One region of the Streptomyces sp. NPDC046303 genome, then DNA from elsewhere that is predicted to be linked to it. Evidence: riboswitches for the same ligand, from Rfam matches in the RefSeq annotation. Region 1 holds a riboswitch; each other region holds the start of a gene.
The links. A riboswitch is a leader RNA that binds a small molecule or an ion and turns the genes downstream of it on or off. The one in region 1 is predicted to bind cobalamin.

Region 2: another riboswitch for cobalamin. It lies ahead of ACZ6I1_RS25435 (ribonucleoside-diphosphate reductase subunit alpha); the one in region 1 lies ahead of ACZ6I1_RS04220 (energy-coupling factor ABC transporter permease).
Region 3: another riboswitch for cobalamin. It lies ahead of ACZ6I1_RS20910 (cobalamin biosynthesis protein); the one in region 1 lies ahead of ACZ6I1_RS04220 (energy-coupling factor ABC transporter permease).
Region 4: another riboswitch for cobalamin. It lies ahead of ACZ6I1_RS00350 (ABC transporter substrate-binding protein); the one in region 1 lies ahead of ACZ6I1_RS04220 (energy-coupling factor ABC transporter permease).

The regions. Positions count from the first base shown of each region.
Region 1 is NZ_JBVJFA010000003.1:154,235-159,221, forward strand. It holds gene ACZ6I1_RS04200 (L-serine ammonia-lyase) at 1-17, shown strand, start outside; gene ACZ6I1_RS04205 (hypothetical protein) at 43-660, opposite strand; gene ACZ6I1_RS04210 (AMIN-like domain-containing (lipo)protein) at 830-1,348, shown strand; gene ACZ6I1_RS04215 (flavodoxin family protein) at 1,362-2,075, opposite strand; cobalamin riboswitch at 2,333-2,526, shown strand; gene ACZ6I1_RS04220 (energy-coupling factor ABC transporter permease) at 2,556-3,251, shown strand; gene ACZ6I1_RS04225 (energy-coupling factor ABC transporter substrate-binding protein) at 3,251-3,643, shown strand; gene cbiQ (cobalt ECF transporter T component CbiQ) at 3,647-4,396, shown strand; gene ACZ6I1_RS04235 (ATP-binding cassette domain-containing protein) at 4,393-4,987, shown strand, end outside.
Region 2 is NZ_JBVJFA010000026.1:95,190-100,176, forward strand. It holds gene ACZ6I1_RS25435 (ribonucleoside-diphosphate reductase subunit alpha) at 1-2,055, opposite strand, end outside; adenosylcobalamin-variant (AdoCbl-variant) riboswitch at 2,209-2,285, opposite strand; gene ACZ6I1_RS25440 (GNAT family N-acetyltransferase) at 2,350-2,850, opposite strand; gene ACZ6I1_RS25445 (Uma2 family endonuclease) at 2,929-3,513, shown strand; gene ACZ6I1_RS25450 (CstA-like transporter-associated (seleno)protein) at 3,568-3,762, opposite strand; gene ACZ6I1_RS25455 (carbon starvation CstA family protein) at 3,762-4,987, opposite strand, start outside.
Region 3 is NZ_JBVJFA010000019.1:36,380-41,366, reverse strand. It holds gene ACZ6I1_RS20920 (putative cobaltochelatase) at 1-226, opposite strand, end outside; gene ACZ6I1_RS20915 (cobyric acid synthase) at 459-1,979, opposite strand; gene ACZ6I1_RS20910 (cobalamin biosynthesis protein) at 1,976-2,935, opposite strand; cobalamin riboswitch at 2,973-3,123, opposite strand; gene ACZ6I1_RS20905 (hypothetical protein) at 3,222-3,443, opposite strand; gene ACZ6I1_RS20900 (inorganic phosphate transporter) at 3,472-4,755, opposite strand.
Region 4 is NZ_JBVJFA010000001.1:70,747-75,733, reverse strand. It holds gene ACZ6I1_RS00365 (VOC family protein) at 1-323, shown strand, start outside; gene ACZ6I1_RS00360 (ABC transporter ATP-binding protein) at 358-1,164, opposite strand; gene ACZ6I1_RS00355 (FecCD family ABC transporter permease) at 1,161-2,222, opposite strand; gene ACZ6I1_RS00350 (ABC transporter substrate-binding protein) at 2,219-3,220, opposite strand; cobalamin riboswitch at 3,267-3,405, opposite strand; gene ACZ6I1_RS00345 (DUF4352 domain-containing protein) at 3,458-4,003, shown strand; gene ACZ6I1_RS00340 (glycoside hydrolase family 18 protein) at 4,205-4,987, shown strand, end outside.

The sequences.
Region 1 (4,987 bases):
ACGTCATCGAGTGCTGACGCCACACGGCCCCCGACGCCCGGCCTAGGCCCGCAGGGCCTTGAGGCAGCCCTTCGCGAAGTCCGCCACGGACGCGTCGAACGCCTTGAGGCTCTCGGGGGTGGGCAGCGAGCGCGCCTCGGCCGTGACGGTGATGTCGATCATCAGGTTGCTGTCCCGGAGGCGCAGCTCCCGCACCTGGCGCCGGTCGTCCGGCGCGTTGAAGCCGAACTGGTAGGCCTCCCTGCCGACGCCCTTGACCTCGGCGAGGCCGAGGTCGGGGTTGTCCGTGCGGGTGTTCTCGCGGGCCCTGGCGAAGACGTCCTTCGCGAAGTCGACGCTCTGGCCGTAGGCGAGGTCCAGCTCGACCTTGACGTTCCCGTACTTCGCCGGGCCGGTTTCGACGAGCGGCTGGACGCACTGGACGCCCGGGGCGCCCCCGCCGGACCGCTTGACCCGGTCCGCGGCCTCCTCCCGCGCGCCCAGCGGGTCGGCGAGCTCGCCGTAGGGCAGCACGTTGCAGATCTCGTCCGTGGCCTTCCACGGGTAGCCGCCCTTGCCCTCCTGGGAGACCTCGCGGTCCGCGTCGCCGCCGCAGGCGGTGGCTGCCAGGAGCAGGACCAGGGCGACCGCCGCACGGCGGGGAAGACGGGGACGACGCATCCGGTTCTCTCCTGTCGAACGGGGCCGGTACTCCACTCAACCACCCTGCCATCAAAGGAGGTTGCGCACCGGCGGAAAAGCCGAACAGGAAGTGGAACTGCGAGGTCCACGGCGGCGTCCTAGGCTGTGTCACAAGTCCCCGTCTCTCGAGAATCGAGGGGACGTCATGATCCACGCACGTCTCCGGCAGTTCACGGCCCTGGCATCCGGCGCTCTGCTCGTCGCCTGCCTCTCGTTCGCCGCGCCTGCCTCGGCCACCACCGCCGCCGCCGCTGCCACCGCCGGCGCCACCACCCAGACGCAGACCCCGCTCGTCGTCAACGCCCGCTGGGGCGGGCACGCCACGTACGACCGGATCGTCATCGACACGCAGGGGTACGTCCCCACGGTCACCGTCACTCCCGTCCCGCAGCTGTTCCACGACGGGTCCGGCAAGCCCGTACCGCTGGCCGGGAAGTACTTCCTGGAGATCCGCCTCAACCCCGCCGCCGCGCACGACGACGCGGGGCAGAGCGTCTACCAGGGGCCCAGGCTCCAGAAGATCTACCTGGGCAAGCTCAAGGGACTCGCCCTGACCGGCGACTACGAGGGGTACGTGACCTTCGGCGCCGCCTTCGACACCCTGCCGTACTACCGCGCCTACGCCCTGCACTCACCGGAGCGGTTCGTCGTGGACATCGCGCACTGAGCCGGTGCGGCGCCTACCGGTGCTCGGGGTTCGGGAAGTCGAAGCGGCAGCCCGCGTCCCACAGCGAGCGCTGGTTCCCGTGGGCCGGGATGCCGCCCGAACGCTTGAGCAGGGCGGCCAGGTGCATCAGGTTCCACGACATGAAGGCGGTGTTGCGGTTGGTGAAGTCGTTCTCCGGACCGCCCGAGCCCGGGTCGAGGTAGGAGGGGCCCGGCCCGGCCTCGCCGATCCAGCCGGCGTCGGCCTGCGGCGGGATCGCGTACCCGAGGTGCTGGAGGCTGTAGAGGACGTTCATGGCGCAGTGTTTGACGCCGTCCTCGTTGCCGGTGATCAGCGCCCCGCCGACGCGCCCGTAGTAGGCGTACTGGCCGCTCTCGTTCAGGAGGGAGGAGCAGGCGTAGAGCCGCTCGATGACCTGCTTCATCACGGAGCTGTTGTCGCCGAGCCAGATCGGGCCGCAGAGGACGAGGATGTCGGCGTCCATGATCTGGCTGTAGAGGACCGGCCACTGGTCGCTCTCCCAGCCGTGCTCGGTCATGTCCGGCCAGACGCCCGTGGCGATGTCGTGGTCGACGGCGCGGATGAGCGAGGTCCGGGCTCCCGCCGCTGCCATGACCGCGCGGCTCTTGTCGATCAGCCCGTCGGTGTTGCTGGTCTCGGGCGAGCGCTTGAGCGTGCAGTTCACGTAGACGGCGGTCAGGTCTGAGTAGTCGTAGTCGGCAGCCACGGTCCCAGCCTGTGCGGGGCCGGCCGGGGCCGCCACCGGGCCGCGCCCGTACGGGGGCCCGTCCCGGTCGCGCGTACGGAACGGCGCGGCGCGGCGGAAAAGGCCGTATCCGGCCGTCACCGCGACGGCGAACTCCCGTGTCGGCGGGGGCCCTTGGTACGGATGGTGCCGCAGTGGCCGCGCCCCGTGACCGGCATACGGAATCCGGCCACCTCGTGGCCCGTTCGAGGCGGGTTGTTACCGGTCCCCACGTCCGACTAGGGTCAGCGGGCCTTGGTGTTCGGGAAACCGGTGGGAAACCGGTGCGGCCCTCGCCACTGTGATCGGGAAGTCCGGCTCCATCCTGCGGGAAGCCACTGGGCCCGCGCGGGATACCTCGCGGCCCCGGGAAGGCGGAGCCCGGGCATCAGCACCCGTGAGCCAGGAGACCGGCCGGGGCGCGTTGTCCATCCACGAGGTGCTGGAGAGGTCTCCCCACTCATGCATATAGCCGAGGGTTTTCTACCCCCGTTGCACGCGGTCGCCTGGGGCGCCGCGTCCGCTCCCTTCGTCGTCCACGGCGTCCGGGCCCTCACCCGCGAGGTGAAGGCCAATCCCGAGAGCACGCTCCTGCTCGGCGCGTCCGGGGCGTTCACGTTCGTCCTGTCGGCGCTGAAGGTCCCTTCGGTGACCGGCAGTTGCTCCCACCCCACCGGTACCGGGCTCGGGGCCATCCTCTTCAGGCCGCCGATCATGGCGGTGCTCGGCACGATCACCCTGCTCTTCCAGGCGCTGCTGCTGGCGCACGGCGGGCTCACCACCCTCGGCGCCAACGTCTTCTCGATGGCGATCGCCGGGCCCTGGGCGGGCTACGCCGTCTACCGACTGCTGCGCACGTTCGACCTGCCGCTGATGGTGGCGGTGTTCTTCGGAGCGTTCTTCGCCGACCTGGTCACCTACTGCGTGACCTCCGTCCAGCTGGCGCTGGCCTTCCCCGACGCGGCGACCGGGTTCACCGGCGCGCTGGTGAAGTTCGCGGAGATCTTCGCGCTCACCCAGATCCCGCTCGCGGTGAGCGAGGGGCTGCTGACCGTGCTCGTGATGCGCCTGCTGATGCAGTCCAGCAAGTCGGACCTGGTCCGGCTCGGCGTCGCCAAGCTCACCGGATCCGAGAAGCAGCGGGGGGCGACGGTCTGATGACCAGGAACGCGAAGATCAACTCCCTGCTGCTGCTCCTGGTGGCGGCGCTGGCCGTGCTCCCGCTCGCGCTGGGGCTGGGGGACGACAAGGAGGAGCCGTTCGCCGGCGCCGACGGCCAGGCCGAGGCGGCCATCACCGAGCTCAAACCCGACTACGAGCCGTGGTTCACGCCGCTGTACGAGCCCCCCTCCGGGGAGATCGAGTCGGCGCTGTTCTCCCTCCAGGCGGCGCTGGGCGCGGGCGTGCTCGCGTACTACTTCGGCGTCCGCCGAGGCCGGCGCATGGCTGCCGCGGGCATGACGGCGACCGGTACGGACACCGCCACGACCCCGGACGCGGGCCCGGACGCGACCCCGGACACGGGCCCGGCAGCCGGCGCGGAGCGCTAGGCGGTGCTGCCGATCGACGCGGCGGCGCACAGCAGCCGCTGGCGCCACCGCCATCCGCTGGAGAAGGCGCTGCTGGGGATCGGCCTGACGGTCACCGCGGTGTGCCTGCCGCCCTGGCCCGGCGGTCCGCTGGTCGGAGCGGCCACCCTGTGCGTGCTCCTGGGGCCCGCGGGGGTGGCCGGGCGGCAGCTGTGGCGGGCGTTCCGGATCCCGCTCGGCTTCTGCTTCACCGGGGCGCTGCCCCTGCTGGTCGCCGTCGGGGGGCCGGCCGGGTTCGTCTCGCTGGCCCCGGACGGCCCCCGGCAGGCCGCCGAGCTGCTGCTGCGCACCTCGGCGGCCTCGCTCGGCGTGCTGCTGTTCGCCTTCACCACCCCGGTCTCGGACGTGCTGCCGCGGCTGGTGCGGGCGGGGGTCCCGGCCCCGGTGGTGGACGTGGCCCTGGTCATGTACCGGATCGGGTTCCTGCTGCTCGACTCGCTGGCCCGGATCCGCCAGGCCCAGGCGGCCCGCCTGGGCACCACCGGCCGGGCCGCGGCGTGGCGTTCGGTGGCGGGGCTCGCCGCGACCTCGTTCGTACGGGCCTTCGACCGCGCGGCGCGGCTCCAGTCGGGCCTCGCCGGGCGGGGCTACGACGGCGCGCTGCGGGTGCTGGTCCCGGAGTCCTCGCTGTCCTGGCGGTTCCTGACCTGGTCCGGCGTACTGCTGACCGGCCTGGTCGCCGTCACTCTCGTGCTGAAGGAGCTGTACCTGTGAGGCCGTTGGTGGAACTGGTGGGCGCGGGCTACGCGTACGAGGACGGGCCCGCCGTGCTCTCCGGGGTGGACTTCGGGATCCCCGAGGGCCGGGCGCTGGTGCTGCTCGGCCGCAACGGCAGCGGCAAGACCACGCTGATGCGGCTGCTGAGCGGCGGCCTGAAGCCGGGCTCGGGCGCGCTGCACCTCGACGGCAGCGTGGTGACGTACGACCGGGCCGGCCTGACCCGGCTGCGGACGGCGGTCCAGCTCGTCGTGCAGGACCCGGACGACCAGCTGTTCGCGGCCTCGGTGGAACAGGACGTCTCCTTCGGGCCGATGAACCTGGGCCTGGAGGTCGCGGAGGTCCGCGAGCGGGTCGATTCCGCCCTCGCCGCGCTGGACATCACCGCGCTGCGGGACCGGCCGACCCACCTGCTCTCGTACGGGCAGCGCAAGCGCGCGGCGATCGCGGGAGCGGTGGCGATGGCTCCGCGGGTGCTGATCCTGGACGAGCCGACGGCCGGTCTGGACCCGGACGGCCAGGAGCGGCTGCTGGAGGTCCTGGCGGGGCTGCGCGCCTCGGGGACCACGGTGGTGATGGCCACGCACG
Region 2 (4,987 bases), on a different contig from region 1:
CTCGGCCGGGATCCAGCCGAAGCCCTGCACGGAGCCGCTGGACTCGCGCAGCGCCTCGCGGGTCTGCGCGTCCCACACGCCCAGCTGCTTCAGCTCGTCCACCAGGTACGCGTTGACCTGGAGGAACTCACCGCTCAGCGTCTCGCGCTTGAAGAGGTTGGAGACCTGCGGCTCGATGCACTCGTACACGCCGGCGATGGAGGCGATCGTGGCCGTCGGGGCGATGGCCAGCAGCAGCGAGTTGCGCATGCCGGTCGTCGCGACCCGGGCGCGCAGCGCCTCCCACCGCTCCGGCCAGTTCAGCTCCACGTCGTAGTGGTCCGGGTGCAGGACGCCGCGGGCGGTGCGGGTCTGCTCCCAGGCCGGCAGCGGGCCGCTGCGCTCGGCGAGGTCGCAGGAGGCCTCGTACGCGGCCAGCATGATGCGCTCGGACAGCTTGGTGGACAGGGCCTTCGCCTCGGGGGAGTCGAAGGGCAGCTTGAGCTTGAAGAAGACGTCCTGGAGACCCATCGCGCCCAGGCCCACCGGGCGCCAGCGGGCGTTGGAGCGGCCGGCCTGCTCGGTCGGGTAGAAGTTGATGTCCACCACGCGGTCGAGGAAGGTCACGGCGGTGCGGACGGTCTCGTCGATCCGCTCCCAGTCGATCTCGCCGTTGACCACGAACGCGCCGAGGTTGACCGAGCCGAGGTTGCAGACGGCCGTCTCGCCGTCGTTGGTGACCTCGATGATCTCGGTGCACAGGTTGGAGGAGTGGACGACGGTGCCCGGCTCGGCGGTCTGGTTCGCCGTGCGGTTGGAGGCGTCCTTGAAGGTCATCCAGCCCTGGCCGGTCTGCGCGAGGGTGCGCATCATCCGGCCGTACAGGTCGCGGGCGGGCATGGTCTTGCGGGCGAGGCCCGCCTCCTCGGCCTTGCGGTAGGCGGCGTCGAACGCGTCGCCCCACAGGTCGACGAGCTCGGGCACGTCGGCCGGGGAGAACAGCGACCAGTCGGCGTCGGCGTTCACGCGGCGCATGAACTCGTCCGGCACCCAGTGGGCGAGGTTCAGGTTGTGCGTGCGGCGCTGGTCCTCACCGGTGTTGTCGCGCAGCTCCAGGAACTCCTCGATGTCCGCGTGCCAGGTCTCCAGGTAGACGGCGGCGGCGCCCTTGCGGCGGCCGCCCTGGTTCACGGCGGCCACGGAGGCGTCGAGGGTCTTCAGGAACGGCACGATGCCGTTGGAGTGGCCGTTGGTGCCGCGGATCAGCGAACCCCGCGCACGGATGCGGGAGTACGAGAGGCCGATGCCGCCGGCGTGCTTGGACAGGCGGGCGACCTGGTGGTAGCGGTCGTAGATCGAGTCCAGCTCGTCCAGCGGGGAGTCCAGCAGGTAGCAGGAGGACATCTGCGGGTGCCGGGTGCCGGAGTTGAAGAGCGTGGGGGAGGACGGCAGGTAGTCGAGGCGGCTCATCAGCCGGTAGAGCGAGGCCACTTCCTCGACGGCCTGGACGCTCTCGTCCTCGGCGAGACCGCAGGCCACGCGCAGCATGAAGTACTGCGGGGTCTCGATGACCTGGCGGGTGATCGGGTGGCGCAGCAGGTAGCGGCTGTGCAGGGTGCGCAGGCCGAAGAAGCCGAAGCGGTCGTCGGCGCCCTCGGCGAGGGTGTGCTCCACCAGCGCGTCCAGGCGGGCCGCGTGGGCCCGGACGAACGCGGCCGTGCGGTCGGCGATGAGCCCTTCGCGGTAACCCACCTCGACGGACGCGGAGAAGGAGGTGGCGCCCTGGCCGGCGGCCTCGTCGCGGACGGCCAGCGTCAGCAGCCGGGCGGCGAGCTTGGAGTACGCCGGGTCCTCGGAGATCAGGCCGGCGGCGGCCTCGGTGGCCAGCCCCCGCAGTTCGGCCTCGTCGGCGGCGGAGCTGCGGCCGCGCAGCGCGGCGGCGGCGACCCGGCCGGGGTCGGTGTCGGGGAGGTCCGCCGTCAGTTCGGTGAGGGTACGCAGCAGCGTGGCCCCCGGGCCCTCGGTGGTGTCGCCAGAAACGGACTCGGCGCGCGGTGCGGAAGGCGCGATGGTCACGGCGGGAGCTCTCCCTCGCTCGGCCCGGTCTTCGGCGGACGGGCACGGGGAGGCGCATGCGGGCGTGGCAGGAACGCGTACACCGCATGGCGTCCACCGGCCCAACCGCGAGGCCCGGACGTATCGGCACCCGGTTCGGTCGACCCGGGCGCACCGTCGGCAGGTCCTCGGACTTTTCATACCGTTGCGGGACAGTTCCGGATTCGCACCGGATTCCCCTGCGGCGACAGCAGGCATGAGCATACATGTGGGGGCCGCCTCGTGTGCGACCCCCTAGATGTTGTGTCGCCGCGGCTACAGTTCGAGACCGTACGTGCGCAGAGTGAGGCCGGGGAAGGGCTCCCAGTCCCGCGCGGGAGTCCGTACGAAGCCGAGGCGTTCGTAGAGCCGGTGGGCGGTCGGCATGTCGTCGGACGTGGACAGCACGAGGCGCCGGACGCCTTCCAGGGCGCGGGCGCGGTCGATGCAGGCCCGTACGAGCGCCTCGCCGATCCCCTGCCCGCGGCCCTCCCGGGCGACGGCCAGCATCCGGAACTCGGCCTCGTCGGACCCCGCGATGTCGCGGAACGAACTTCCCGGCGGGGCGAAGGCCACACCCCCGAGCAGCTGCCCGTCGCTGTGGGCGGCGACGAGTATCTCGCTGTCCGCGGCCCGCCCGGCCACGTCCCGCAGCCGGGCGAGGTAGGGGTCCGCCTCGCCGAAGGTGAGCAGCCCGTCCCCGAGATAGGCCTGCGCGGTGATCTCCCCGAGCGCCTCGTACTCCGCAGGCAGTGCTTCCCTGATCACGATGTCCATGGGGTCGAGTGTGCAGGACGGGTGTCGGTGCCCGGCGCTATCGTCGGAGACAGCACCGTCGATGAAGGTGAGTGAGGCATGACCGTGATGACCGACCGGCCCCACATGACGATCGAACGGTTCGAGTCCCTGGCCCGCATAGCGGCCCGCGAGGAGGAGGGGCTGCGACTGGAATTCATCGGTGGGGTGCTGAGGAGCAAGGCCATGCCAGACGGGGACCACGGGCGGATCATCCAGTGGTTGACGCGGATCTGCATGCAGCACCACCCGGAGCTCTGGCTGCACGCAGGGCAGGGGATCAAGGCGGAGCAGTACCGGGAGGGCCGCGCTATTCCGGACGGGGTTCTGGCGCACGAGGACGCGTTCGTAGGGCAGGGCGACTGGGTGGATCCGAGCCCGATCCTGATGGCCGTCGAGGTGACCTCGTGGGACTCCGATACCGAGCGGCGCGACCGGATCGAGAAGCCGCGGGCATATGCGCAGACCGGTATCCCCGTGTACTTGCTCATTGACCGGCTCAAGTGCCAGGTTCTCGTCCACAGCGACCCGGATGGCGTCGGCTACGAGACTGTGCGCACCGTTCCCTTCGGCAAGGAAGTCAAGCTTCCCGACCCCGTCGGCATCACGCTCCAGACCGAGCCCCTCAAGGACTGGGTGCGCTGAGCAAGCCGAAGGGTCCTACCGCCAGGCGGTAGGACCCTTCGGGCCGTCACGGGCTCAGCAGCAGCCGAAGCCCTCGCGCGGGTCCGCCTCGCGGGCGTCCGTGCGGGCGCGTTCGAAGGCGCGGCGGGTCATGACCTGCGCGTCCGGGTCGTGGCCGCGGGCGTGGGCGACGTACCGGTCGTAGGCCGCCTCCCCCGAGAACTCCCGTACGAAGTACCGCGCCCTCGCCAGTGCGCTGCGCAGGCTCATCAGGCCACCGGCTCCTTGACCTGCCCGCCGCCCGAGTCCAGGCCCGCCGCGGCGAGCTCGGCCTTCTCCTCGGCGGTCGGGATCAGCCCCGCGGGAGCGATGATCTTCGACTGCGTCCACGGGACCTCGGCCAGCTTCGCCGACTCCGGGTTGCTGATCGCCTTGAAGCAGGTGCGGGCCGCGTCGGCCAGCACGATGATGATCAGCACTGCGAAGAGGGCGCACAGGACGCCGTCCACCGTGGCGTTGGTGACCACCGTGTGCATCTCGTCCATGTTCTTGGCGGGCGGCAGCACCTTGTCCGCGTCGATGCCGGCCTGGTACTTGTCGCGCTGGGCGAAGAAGCCGACCCGGACGTCCTCGGAGAAGATCTTCTGGTAGCTGGCGGTGAGCGTCACCGTGGCGTCCCAGGCCAGCGGAACCGCCGTCACCCAGGCCCACTTGAGCCGCCCCGACTTCACCAGCAGTGTGGTGCAGACCGCCAGGGCGACTGCGGCCAGCAGCTGGTTCGCGATGCCGAACAGCGGGAACAGCTGGTTGATGCCGCCCAGCGGGTCCTTCACGCCGACCCACAGGAAGTAGCCCCAGCCGCCGACCACGACGGCGCTGGCGAGCCACACGCCCGGCTTCCAGCTGACGTCCTTGAAGGACTTGTGCACGTTGCCGAGGGTGTCCTGGAGCATGAACCGGCCGACCCGGGTCCCCGCGTCCACCGTGGTGAGGATGAACAGCGCCTCGAACATGATCGCGAAGTGGTACCAGAAGGCCTTCATCGAGCCTCCGCCGATCACCGAGGCGAAGATCTCGGACATTCCCAGGGCGAAGGTCGGCGCGCCACCCGTGCGGGAGAGCAGGCTCGTCTCCTCCACGTCCTTAGCGGCCTGGGCCAGGGCCTCGGGGGAGATGGCGAAGCCGAAGTTCGTGACCGCCTGCGAGGCCGACTCGACCGTGGTGCCGATCACGCCGCCGGGGGAGTTGATGGCGAAGTAGAGGCCGGGCTCCAGGATGCAGGCCGTGATCACGGCCATGACGGCGACGAAGGACTCCGTGAGCATCGCCCCGTAGCCGATCATCCGGACCTGGGTCTCCTTCTGGATCATCTTCGGGGTGGTGCCCGAGGAGACCAGTGCGTGGAAGCCCGACAGGGCGCCGCAGGCGATCGTGATGAACACGAACGGGAACATCGAGCCGGCGAAGACCGGGCCGTCGCCGCGCGAGGCGAAGT
Region 3 (4,987 bases), on a different contig from region 1:
GGCAGGCCGGGTCCGGCGCGGCCGGCGCGCACGAGAACCGGCATCCGGGGACCACGTCCACCTGCGGCAGCAGCGCCGACAGCGCGCGCACGGCGGTGGACTTGGCGGTGCCCTTCTCGCCGCGCACGAGCACACCGCCGACCGCCGGGCTCACGGCGTTCAGCAGGAGCGCCAGCCGCAGGTCGGTCTGACCGACCACTGCGGTGAACGGATAGGGCGTGCTCATGCGTTGCTCACTCCTTGGTGTGGTGCGGTGGGCTGCGCGGTGCCGGTGCGGGTTCCGCTGCGCGGGCTGCTCCCGTGACGGGGGCTCCGCCCCAGACCCCGCTCCTCAAACGCCGGAGGGGCTGGATTTCGGCTGCCGCCCGCCAGATGCGGCTGGTTTGCCCGCAGGGCAAATTCAGCCCCGGTTCCGGGAAGGGGCGGGGCGGGGGAAGCCGCCCGCAGGGACCGGCCCGTCACGGTGCGCCCGGCGGGAGGAACGGGAGGCCCGCCGGGGCTCCGGTTTCGATGAGCCGCAGCAGGGCGTCCGTGTCCGCGTGCTCGGCGATCAGGTCGCCCAGCAGGTCCAGCTGTTCCTCCCGCAGCGCGGAGAACGACGTGTCCGGAGCGGGCACGAAACGGCGGCCCGCAGCCGAGGCCACCTCGCGGAGGAACGCCCGGCGGAAGCCGTCGGACTCCAGCGAGCCGTGCCAGTGCGTTCCCCACACCGACCCGACCCGGCACCCGTCGAGGAAGGGCGTCCCGCCCAGGACTTCGGCCACGCCGTGGTGGATCTCGTAGCCCGAGACCTCCTCGCCCAGCGCCGAACCCACCGGGCGCGCCAGGGTCTTCTCCCGCGCGAAGCGGACGCGCACCGGCAGCAGTCCGAGCCCGTCCACCGAGCCCGCCCGCGATTCGACCTCGTCCTCGATGTGCTCGCCGAGCACCTGGAACCCGCCGCAGACGCCCAGCACGGGCCGCCCCTCGGCGGCCCGCCGCAGCAGCGCGTCCGCGAGCCCGCGTTCCCGCAGCCACTCCAGCGCCTTGACCGTCCCGCGCGTCCCCGGCACGACGACGAGGTCCGCGTCGGCCAGTTCCTCGGCCCGGTCCACGAACCGCACGACCACCCCCGGCTCCGCGGCGAGCGCGTCGACGTCCGTGAAGTTCGACATCAGCGGGACCGCGCACACCGCGACCCGCAGCACGTCCTCGCCCACGGGCGGGGCCACCACCGACTCCCGTACCGCTCCGCGCAGGGAGACCCGGAGCCCGTCCTCCTCGTCGATGCCCAGCCCGTGCCGGAAGGGCAGGACCCCGTACGTGGCCCGCCCGGTCAGGCCGCGCAGCATCTCCATGCCCGGCTCCAGCAGCGTGACGTCACCGCGGAACTTGTTGACCATGTATCCGGCGATCAGCGACTGGTCCTCCGCCGACAGCAGGGCCGTCGTACCGAAGAAGGACGCGAAGACCCCGCCCCGGTCGATGTCCCCGACCACGACCACCGGGAACCGCGCGGCCCGCGCGATGCCCATGTTCACGATGTCGGTCCGGCGCAGGTTGATCTCGGCCGGACTGCCCGCCCCCTCGCAGATCACGGCGTCATACGTGCCCCGCAGCTGCTCCAGGCAGTCCGTGACGATGCCGAGCAACTGCTCCTGCCTGCCCCCGTGGTAGCCGCGGGCGCTCATCTCGCCCACCGGCTTGCCCAGCAGCACCACCTGGCTGCTGCGGTCGCTGCCCGGCTTGAGCAGGACCGGGTTCATCAGCGCGGTCGGCTCCACGCCGGCCGCCTGGGCCTGCATGGCCTGGGCGCGGCCGATCTCGGCGCCCTCCAGCGTCACGAACGAGTTCAGCGACATGTTCTGCGCCTTGAAGGGCGCCACCTTCACGCCCTGGCGGGCCAGCCAGCGGCAGATGCCCGCCGTGACCACGCTCTTGCCCGCGTCCGATGTGGTTCCGGCGACCAGCAGTCCGCCGCCGCGCTTCGCGCCGCTCATGCGCGCCCCCTCCGTGATGTACGCGAAACCAGCGTCCGGGCCGCCACACACGCCCCGAGCGCCAGCCAGGTCACCTGCCGCGACAGCCGTACCGCCCGCTGGATGTCCGCGACCGCCACCGGCCGCCCCGCCGCGCCGTTCAGCACCGCCCGGTGCTCGACCCGCCCCCCGTACGCCAGGGTGCCGCCCAGCCGTACGCCGAGCGCACCCGCGAAGGAGGCCTCCACGGGCCCGGCGTTCGGGCTCGGGTGCCCGGCGGCGTCCGCGCGCCAGGCCCGTACGGCTCCCCGCCGGTCGGGACCGGCCAGTACCGCGGCCAGCGCGGTCAGCCGGGCGCCCGGCCAGCCCGCCAGGTCGTCGAGCCGGGCGGAAGCCCAGCCGTAGCGCAGGTAGCGGGGGGACTTGTGGCCGACCATCGCGTCCAGGGTGTTCACGGCGCGGAAGGCCAGCAGCCCGGGGACCCCGGCGACGGCGCCCCACACCAGGGCACCGACCACCGCGTCGGAGGTGTTCTCCGCGACCGACTCCACGACGGCGCGGGCCATCTGCTGCTCGTCCAGGGCGTGCGGGTCGCGTCCGCACAGGTGCGGCAGCCGCTCCCGGGCCACCTCGGCGTCCCCGGCGGCGAGCGCGCCGCCGATGGCGCGGGCCTCGCGGCCCAGCGACGTGCCGCCCACGACGGCCCACGTGGCGGCGGCGGTCAGGGCGATACGGGCGGCCGCGGGCCGGGAGCGCACGGCGCGGGCGCCCAGCGCGCCGACGGCGGCCGCGCCCCCGGCGCAGACCAGGGTGTGCAGGAGGCCCCGGGCGCGGTCGTCGCGCCACAGGGCACGTTCGACGGCGGCGGCGGCTCGTCCGAAGGCGGCCACGGGGTGCCCACGGCGCGGATCCCCGAGGATCCGGTCGCCGATCAGGCCCGCCGTGACGCCGTACGCGAAGACGCGATCGGCACGCATGGTGGCAGGTATGTCCTCACTCAGGGTCCGCGCCCTGGTTCGACGTGTCCGGCGGCGAGAGTTCCTGGCTCCCGGGACGCACTCGGCCGAGTGCCCCGGTGACAGTGGCGGGACCGCGCCGGATTCGCACCGGACTTCCTCTCCATGCCGCCGTATTGGCTCGGGCAGTCCACCACGCACCGCGAAGGCCCGTCAACTCGCCGTTGACCTGCGGCGGGGTACGCGAAAGCTCCCCCCGGGAGGACCCGGGGGGAGCCTTCACACGTGATGTCTCACATGTGACGTCTCAGACGACGATCAGGTAGATCCCGTACGCCACGGCCGCCGCGCAGAGCGCGAAGCAGGCGTACGCGCCGCTGCGGGCCAGGGTGGCCGCGCCGCCCTGCTCGGTGGCGGCCTCGTGCTTGGACAGGCCCACCAGGCCGAGGGTGAACAGGGCCACGAGGGCGACGGTGGCGGAGAGGCTGACTCCGAACACGGAGCCGAGGGCTTCCCAGTCGATCTTCATACCGCTGATTCCTCTGTCGTTCTCGGGGTCAGACCGCCGCGGCCGGAGCCGCAGGCGTCGCGGTCGAGGCCGAAATGGTGGCCTTGAGGGCGTCGTCCGTGACCGCGGCGGTCGTACCGGCGACGGTCGTACCGGCCGCGGCGGCGGTCGGCGGGACGGTGACGGCCGCGATCGCCGTGGTGACGACACCGGGCTCCTCGGCGCCGGCCGCCGGCACGTCGTTGACGTTGGTGTGGTCCACGACCTGGCGGCGCGAGATGAGCCAGATGGCGGCGCAGGAGGCGACCAGGAAGACCGTGACGGCGGCGATGCCGACGTCACCGGTGCGCATGACCAGCTCGGCGCCCGCGGAGACCAGGGCGGCGGCCGGCAGGGTGAGGCCCCAGGCGACGAACATGCGGGTCGCGGTGGACCAGCGGACCACACCGCCCTTGCGGCCCAGGCCCGCACCCATGACCGCGCCGGAGCACGAGTGGGTGGTGGAGAGCGAGAAGCCGAGGTTCGAGGAGGCCAGGATGACCGTGGCGGCCGAGGTCTGGGCGGCGAAGCCCTGCTGCGGCTGCAGGTCGGTCAGGCCCTTGCCCATGGTGCGGATGATGCGCCAGCCGCCCAGGTAGGTGCCGAGCGCGATCGCGATACCGGCGGAGAGGATGACCCACACCGGCGGGTTCGCGTCCGGCGCGATCGCGCCGCCCGCGATCAGCGCCAGGGTGATGATGCCCATCGTCTTCTGCGCGTCGTTGGTGCCGTGCGCGAGGGAGACCAGTCCGGCCGAGGCGATCTGGCCGGCGCGGTAGCCCTTGGCCGAGGTCTTGTCGCCGACCTTGCTGCCGAACTTGTACGTGACCTTCGTGGCCAGCATGGCCGCCAGACCGGCGACGAGCGGGGCCGCGATCGCCGGGATCAGCACCTTGGTGACGAGCGTGTCGCCGTTGACCGCGCCGAGGCCGGCCGAGGCGACCGCGGCACCGATCAGGCCGCCCATCAGGGCGTGCGAGGAGCTGGAGGGCAGGCCGACCAGCCAGGTGAGGAGGTTCCACAGGATCGCGCCGACCAGGGCGGCGTAGATCACCTCTGGCTGGATTCCTTCCTCGTTGACCAAGCCCTTGGAGATCGTCTTGGCGACCTCCACGGACAGGAAAGCGCCGACGAGGTTGAGCACGGCGGACATGGCCACCGCCGTCTTGGGCTTGAGGGCGCCGGTCGAGATGGTGGTGGCCATCGCGTTGGCTGTGTCGTGGAAACCGTTCGTGAAGTCGAACACGAGAGCGGTGATGATCACGATCCCGAGGAGAAGCGTTATGTGCTCCATTTACCCAGGCTTCTGTTTGACGTCAGTGGCTCGGCGACCGTAGGCAACCTGGATGAACGGAAGGTGAACTACCGCGGGCTGGTCGGTGTCTCCACCCGGGGTGTGATCGGTCCATTCGTCCCGATTCTGACCTAGGTATCTAGATAAATGCACGTCAAAGCGGGGTGAACGAACCCCTCCGCCGGGGATCTCCGGCCCGCCGGCCGGCCCGTCCCGGACACCGAAAGAGACC
Region 4 (4,987 bases), on a different contig from region 1:
TGCGGGTCGGGACCGAGTGGGGCCCCTTCATCCCCGTGGAGACCGCCAACGGCGTCACCCTGGACTTCGCGACCATTCCGGCCGGGTCCATCACCCCGCAGCACTACGCGTTCCTCCTCTCCGAGGAGGAGTTCGACGCGGCCTTCGAGAAGATCCGGGCCGCAGGGGTCCCGTACTACGCCGACCCGCACGGCAAGCTCCCCGGCGAGATCAACCACAACGACGGGGGCCGGGGCGTGTACTTCACGGACCCGGCCGGGCACGGGATGGAGATCATCACCCGCCCGTACGGGTACCAGGAGGACGGGGCGGGGGCCGCGTAGCCGCGGACGGTTCGGCGACCACCCGTCCCGCTCGTCACCGTTTCCCCGGGCGTTCTCCCTCCGGGTGCAGGTAGACGATGTTCGGCGCGCCCGTGCCCGGGTGGATTCCGATCCGGGTGCTCACCCCGTACACCTCGGCCAGCAGTTCCTCGGTCAGTACCGCCGCGGGCGGGCCCGAGGCCACCACGCGGCCGCCGTCCAGCACGTACAGCCGGTCACAGAAGGCGGCGGCGAGGTTGAGGTCGTGCAGGACCAGCAGGCCGGTGGAGGGCAGGGCGCGGACCAGGCCGAGGATCTCCAACTGGTAGCGGATGTCCAGGTGGTTGGTCGGCTCGTCGAGGGCGAGCAGGCCGGGATCCTGGACGAGGGCGCGGGCCACCAGCGCGCGCTGGCGTTCGCCGCCGGAGAGCTCGTCGAAGCGGCGGGCGGCGAAGGCGCCCGCGCCCACGGTCCGCAGGGCCCCGGCCACCCGCCGGGCGTCGTCCGGGCCGTCCTGCTCCCAGAAGCGCTTGTGCGGGCTGCGCCCCATGGCGACGACCTCGCGGACGGTCAGCCCGAAGGTGCCGCTCGCGTCCTGCGGGACGACCGCCACGCGCCGCGCCCGGTCCTTGACCGTGAGCGCGCCCGCGTCGGCGCCGTCCAGCAGGACCCGGCCGGCGGTGGGCCGCAGGGTGCCGTACACACAGCGCAGCAGAGTGGTCTTGCCGCTGCCGTTGGGGCCGACCACACCGACCGTCTCGCCGGGACGCGCGGTGAGGTCGACACCGTGCAGCAGCGTGCGCCCCTCGGTCTCGTAACGCACGCCCTGGACGGCGAGTTCCAGCGCCGCGGTCCCGGTCATCCGGTCATCCCCTCGGTCCGGGTGGAGCGCCTCAGCATCCACAGGAAGAACGGCCCGCCGACGAGGGCGGTGACCACGCCGACCGGGATCTCCTCGGGCGCCGCGGCCGTACGGGCGACCAGGTCGGCCAGGAGCAGGAACACCGCCCCGCCCAGCGCGGCCACCGGCAGCAGCGCCCGGTGCGCGGCGCCGACGACCATCCGGGCGGCGTGCGGAATCATCAGCCCGACGAACCCGATCGCCCCGCTGTAGGCCACGAGCACGCCGATGACGAGGGAGGTGAGCACGAAGACGACGGCCCGGAAGCGCCCGGTGTCCAGGCCCAGCGTGTGCGCGCCCTCCTCACCCGCGAGCAGCAGGTCGAGCGGCCGGGCCAGGGCGATGAGCAGGCCGGTACCCACGAGCAGGGCGGCGGCAGGCAGGGCCAGTTCTTCCCAGCGGGCCCCGCCGAGCCCGCCGAGCGTCCAGAAGAGGACGGAGTTGACCTGGTCGGGGCGGGCGGCGAGCACCAGGACGAGGCTGGTGAGCGCGGACAGGACGTACTGGACGGCCACCCCGGCGAGGATCAGCCGGCCGGTGGTCATGGCTCCACCGCGCCGGGCCATGGCGTAGACGGCGAGGAGCGCGATCAGCGACCCGGCGAACGCGGCGGACGGCACGCCCAGCCGGCCCGCGAAACCGGCCAGGCCCGCCGCCCCCGCGACACCGGTCCCCGCGCCGAAGACGATCACGAGGACGGCCCCTGCCGAAGCGCCGGAGGAGGCCCCGAGCAGGAACGGGTCGGCGAGCTGGTTGCGTACGAGGGCCTGGAGCACGGTGCCCGTCACGGCGAGCCCGGCGCCGACGACGGCCCCGAGGAGCACCCTCGGCATCCGGACGTCCCACACGATGGAGGCGAACGCCCCGGTGCGCCCCTCGCCCGTCAGGCCGCCGAGCACGACGTCGAGGACCTGGCCGGGCGCGATCCGTACCGGCCCCAGGGCCAGGCCGGCGACGGCGGACGCCGCCAGCGCGGCGACGAGGAGGACGAGGACGGCCGGGGTCCGGCGCCGGCTCACGCGGCGTCGGGGTGCAACTGGCGGCCCAGGGACTCGACGGCGTCGGCGACGCGCACCCCGAGGACGGCCGAGGAGAGCGGAAGCACGACGAACCGCTGGTTCTTGATGGCGGGAACCTGGGCGAGGGCCGGGTCGTTCAACAGGCGCTGCTTCTTGGCTTCGACGGTGGTGCTGCCGTAGTCGTAGATGAGGACGACCTCGGGCTTGCGTTCGATGACCTTCTCCCACGACACGTCGCCGAAGGTGTCCTTGAGGTCGGCGAAGACGTTCGTCCCGCCGGAGAGCGAGACGATCTGGTGGCCGATGCCGTCGCCCCCGGCGGTGAAGGCGGAGGCCTCGCCGGAGTCGTAGACGAAGACGGACGGCCGGGGCTTGTCCTTCACCCGGGCGGTCACGGTGTCGATGCGGCGCTGCTCGTCCTCGATGAGCTTCGCGCCGCGCTCGGGCACGCCGAAGGTCCGCGCCACTTCGGTGATCTCGGTCCTGAGCTGCTCGACGCCGACCGGGCCTCCGGCGCAGTTCTCCACGTTGAGCCGGGAGTTGATGCCGGTCTTGGCCAGCCCCTCACGGTCGCGGCCCTGCGCCTTGTCGAAGGCGCTGGAGTAGCCCCCGTAGACGAAATCGGGGTTGGCTCCGAGCAGGACCTCCTTGGAGGGGTACTCCTTGGCCAGCACCTTGATCTTGTCGTAGGCGGGCCGGTAGGCGGGCAGCACGGCGTCGTCGAGGTAGGCGGAACCGGCGATCCGGTCCTCCAGGCCGAGGGCGAGCAGCACCTCGGTGGCGTGCTGGTTCATGGTCACGGCGCGCTGCGGCGGGGCCTGGTAGGTGCTGGTCACACCGCAGTTGGTGACGGTGTACGGGAACCCGGGCGCCTCGGCGGACGAACCCGCGGCCTTGGCCTGCCGTTCGGCGGGGGAGCCGGCGCAGGCGGCCAGGGGTATCAGGAACGCGAGGGGGGTGATCGCGCGCAGGAAGGCGCGGGCGCGACGGTGCGACATGGCAGAGCCTCTCCGGGGGATCCGCGTCCCCTGGTCGACGTGAAGGACCGAGCAGAGGCGGTGCGTCAGTGTCTGACTCCCGGCCTTCCCCGTGGGGAGGGCCGGTCACAGTGGCGGGACCGCACCGGAATCGCACCGGTTTCCTGTCCTGCACCGCCTGGGTTACGCGGCCAGTCTGCCAGAGTCGATCTTCCTGGGTGGCGGGACCCCCGGCCGGGGAGGATCGTGGACAGGGTGATGGGTGGATCAGCGGATGCCCCCGCGCCCCGGCGCCGCCCGCGCCGTCGGCGCGCCCCGCGCGGCGCACCGGCCGCGCTGGCGCTGGCGCTCGCACTCCTCGGCCCGGCGCTGCTGGGCGCGGCCCCCGCCGGGTCGGACGAGACCGTCTCCCTGGCCGGCAACGAGCCCGGCCAGCGGCTCGACGTCACCCTGGTCCAGGTGGTGGACCCGGCGAGCCCGGCCGATCCGGAAGGCCCGGCCGCCGATACGTCGACCCGGCTGCTGGCCGTGCGCTTCCGGTTGGAGAACACCGGGACCGCCGTGTACAAGGACTCCCCCGCACCGGCCGCGCACCTGCTCGACACGGCCGGGAAACGGTTCGCGGGGCTGAACAGCCCGACGGCGGCCGGAGCCTCCTTCCCGGACACCGTCACCCTGCGCCCCGGCGGTTCGGCCGAGGGCTTCGTCACCTTCCGGCTCCCGAAGGACGCCGCCCCGGCGGCCGTCCAGTTCGCCCTGAACGGCGGCCTGGCCGACGACGTCGGCCAGTGGAGCCTGCCGTAACCCCCCGGGACGCCGGCGACACCACCGCGGCGCCCAGTCCGTTCACCGCGGCGCCCGGGGACGGCCTCCGCGCCGCCCCGGAACGCCGCCGTGGCAGGTGAGTTCCCGCCGCCCTCTTGACCACTCTGGTCCAGACCAATAGTTTCCGGCATGCACCGCGCACGCGCTCACGCCCCGCTCCCGCATCCGCAAAGGAAGCCCATGCGCCGCAGCATGCTCGGCCGGCTGGCCGTCGCCGCCTGCTCCCTCTCCCTGCTGACCGCCTTCGCGCCCGCCGCCGGCGTCGCCGTGCAGGACGGAGCAGCGGGCGGTCACCACCGCTCGTACAAGAAGGTCGGCTACTTCACCCAATGGGGCGTCTACGGACGGGACTTCCAAGTCCAGGACCTGGAGAAGAACGGCTCCGCCGGCAGGCTCACCCACATCAACTACGCCTTCGGCAACGTCAGTGCCGAAGGCAGGTGCTTCACCGGGAACGTGCCCGGCGAGGCCGACGCCTGGGCCGACTACGTCCGCCCGCTCGACGCCGAGAACTCGGTGGACGGGGTCGCCGACACCTGGGACCAGCCGCTCGCCGGCAACTTCAACCAGCTGCGCGAGCTGAAGGCCAAGCACCCCGGCCTCAAGGTGCTGATCTCGCTGGGCGGTTGGAGCTGGTCCACGCACTTCTCGGACGCCGCGCTCACGCCCGCCTCCCGCAAGGCGTTCGTCGAGTCGTGCATCGACCTCTACATCAAGGGCAACCTGCCGCGGGACGGCACCCGCGGCGGCGCGGGCGCGGCCGCCGGGGTGTTCGACGGGATCGACCTCGACTGGGAGTGGCCCGGCTCCGCCGGTGACACGGACACGAGGTTCCGGCCCGAGGACAAGCGGAACTTCACCGAGCTGGTCAGGGAGTTCCGCAGGCAGCTCGACGCCCACGAGCGCAGCGTGAAGCGGAAGTCGCCGTACGAGCTGACGGCCTTCGTCCCGACCGCACCCGCC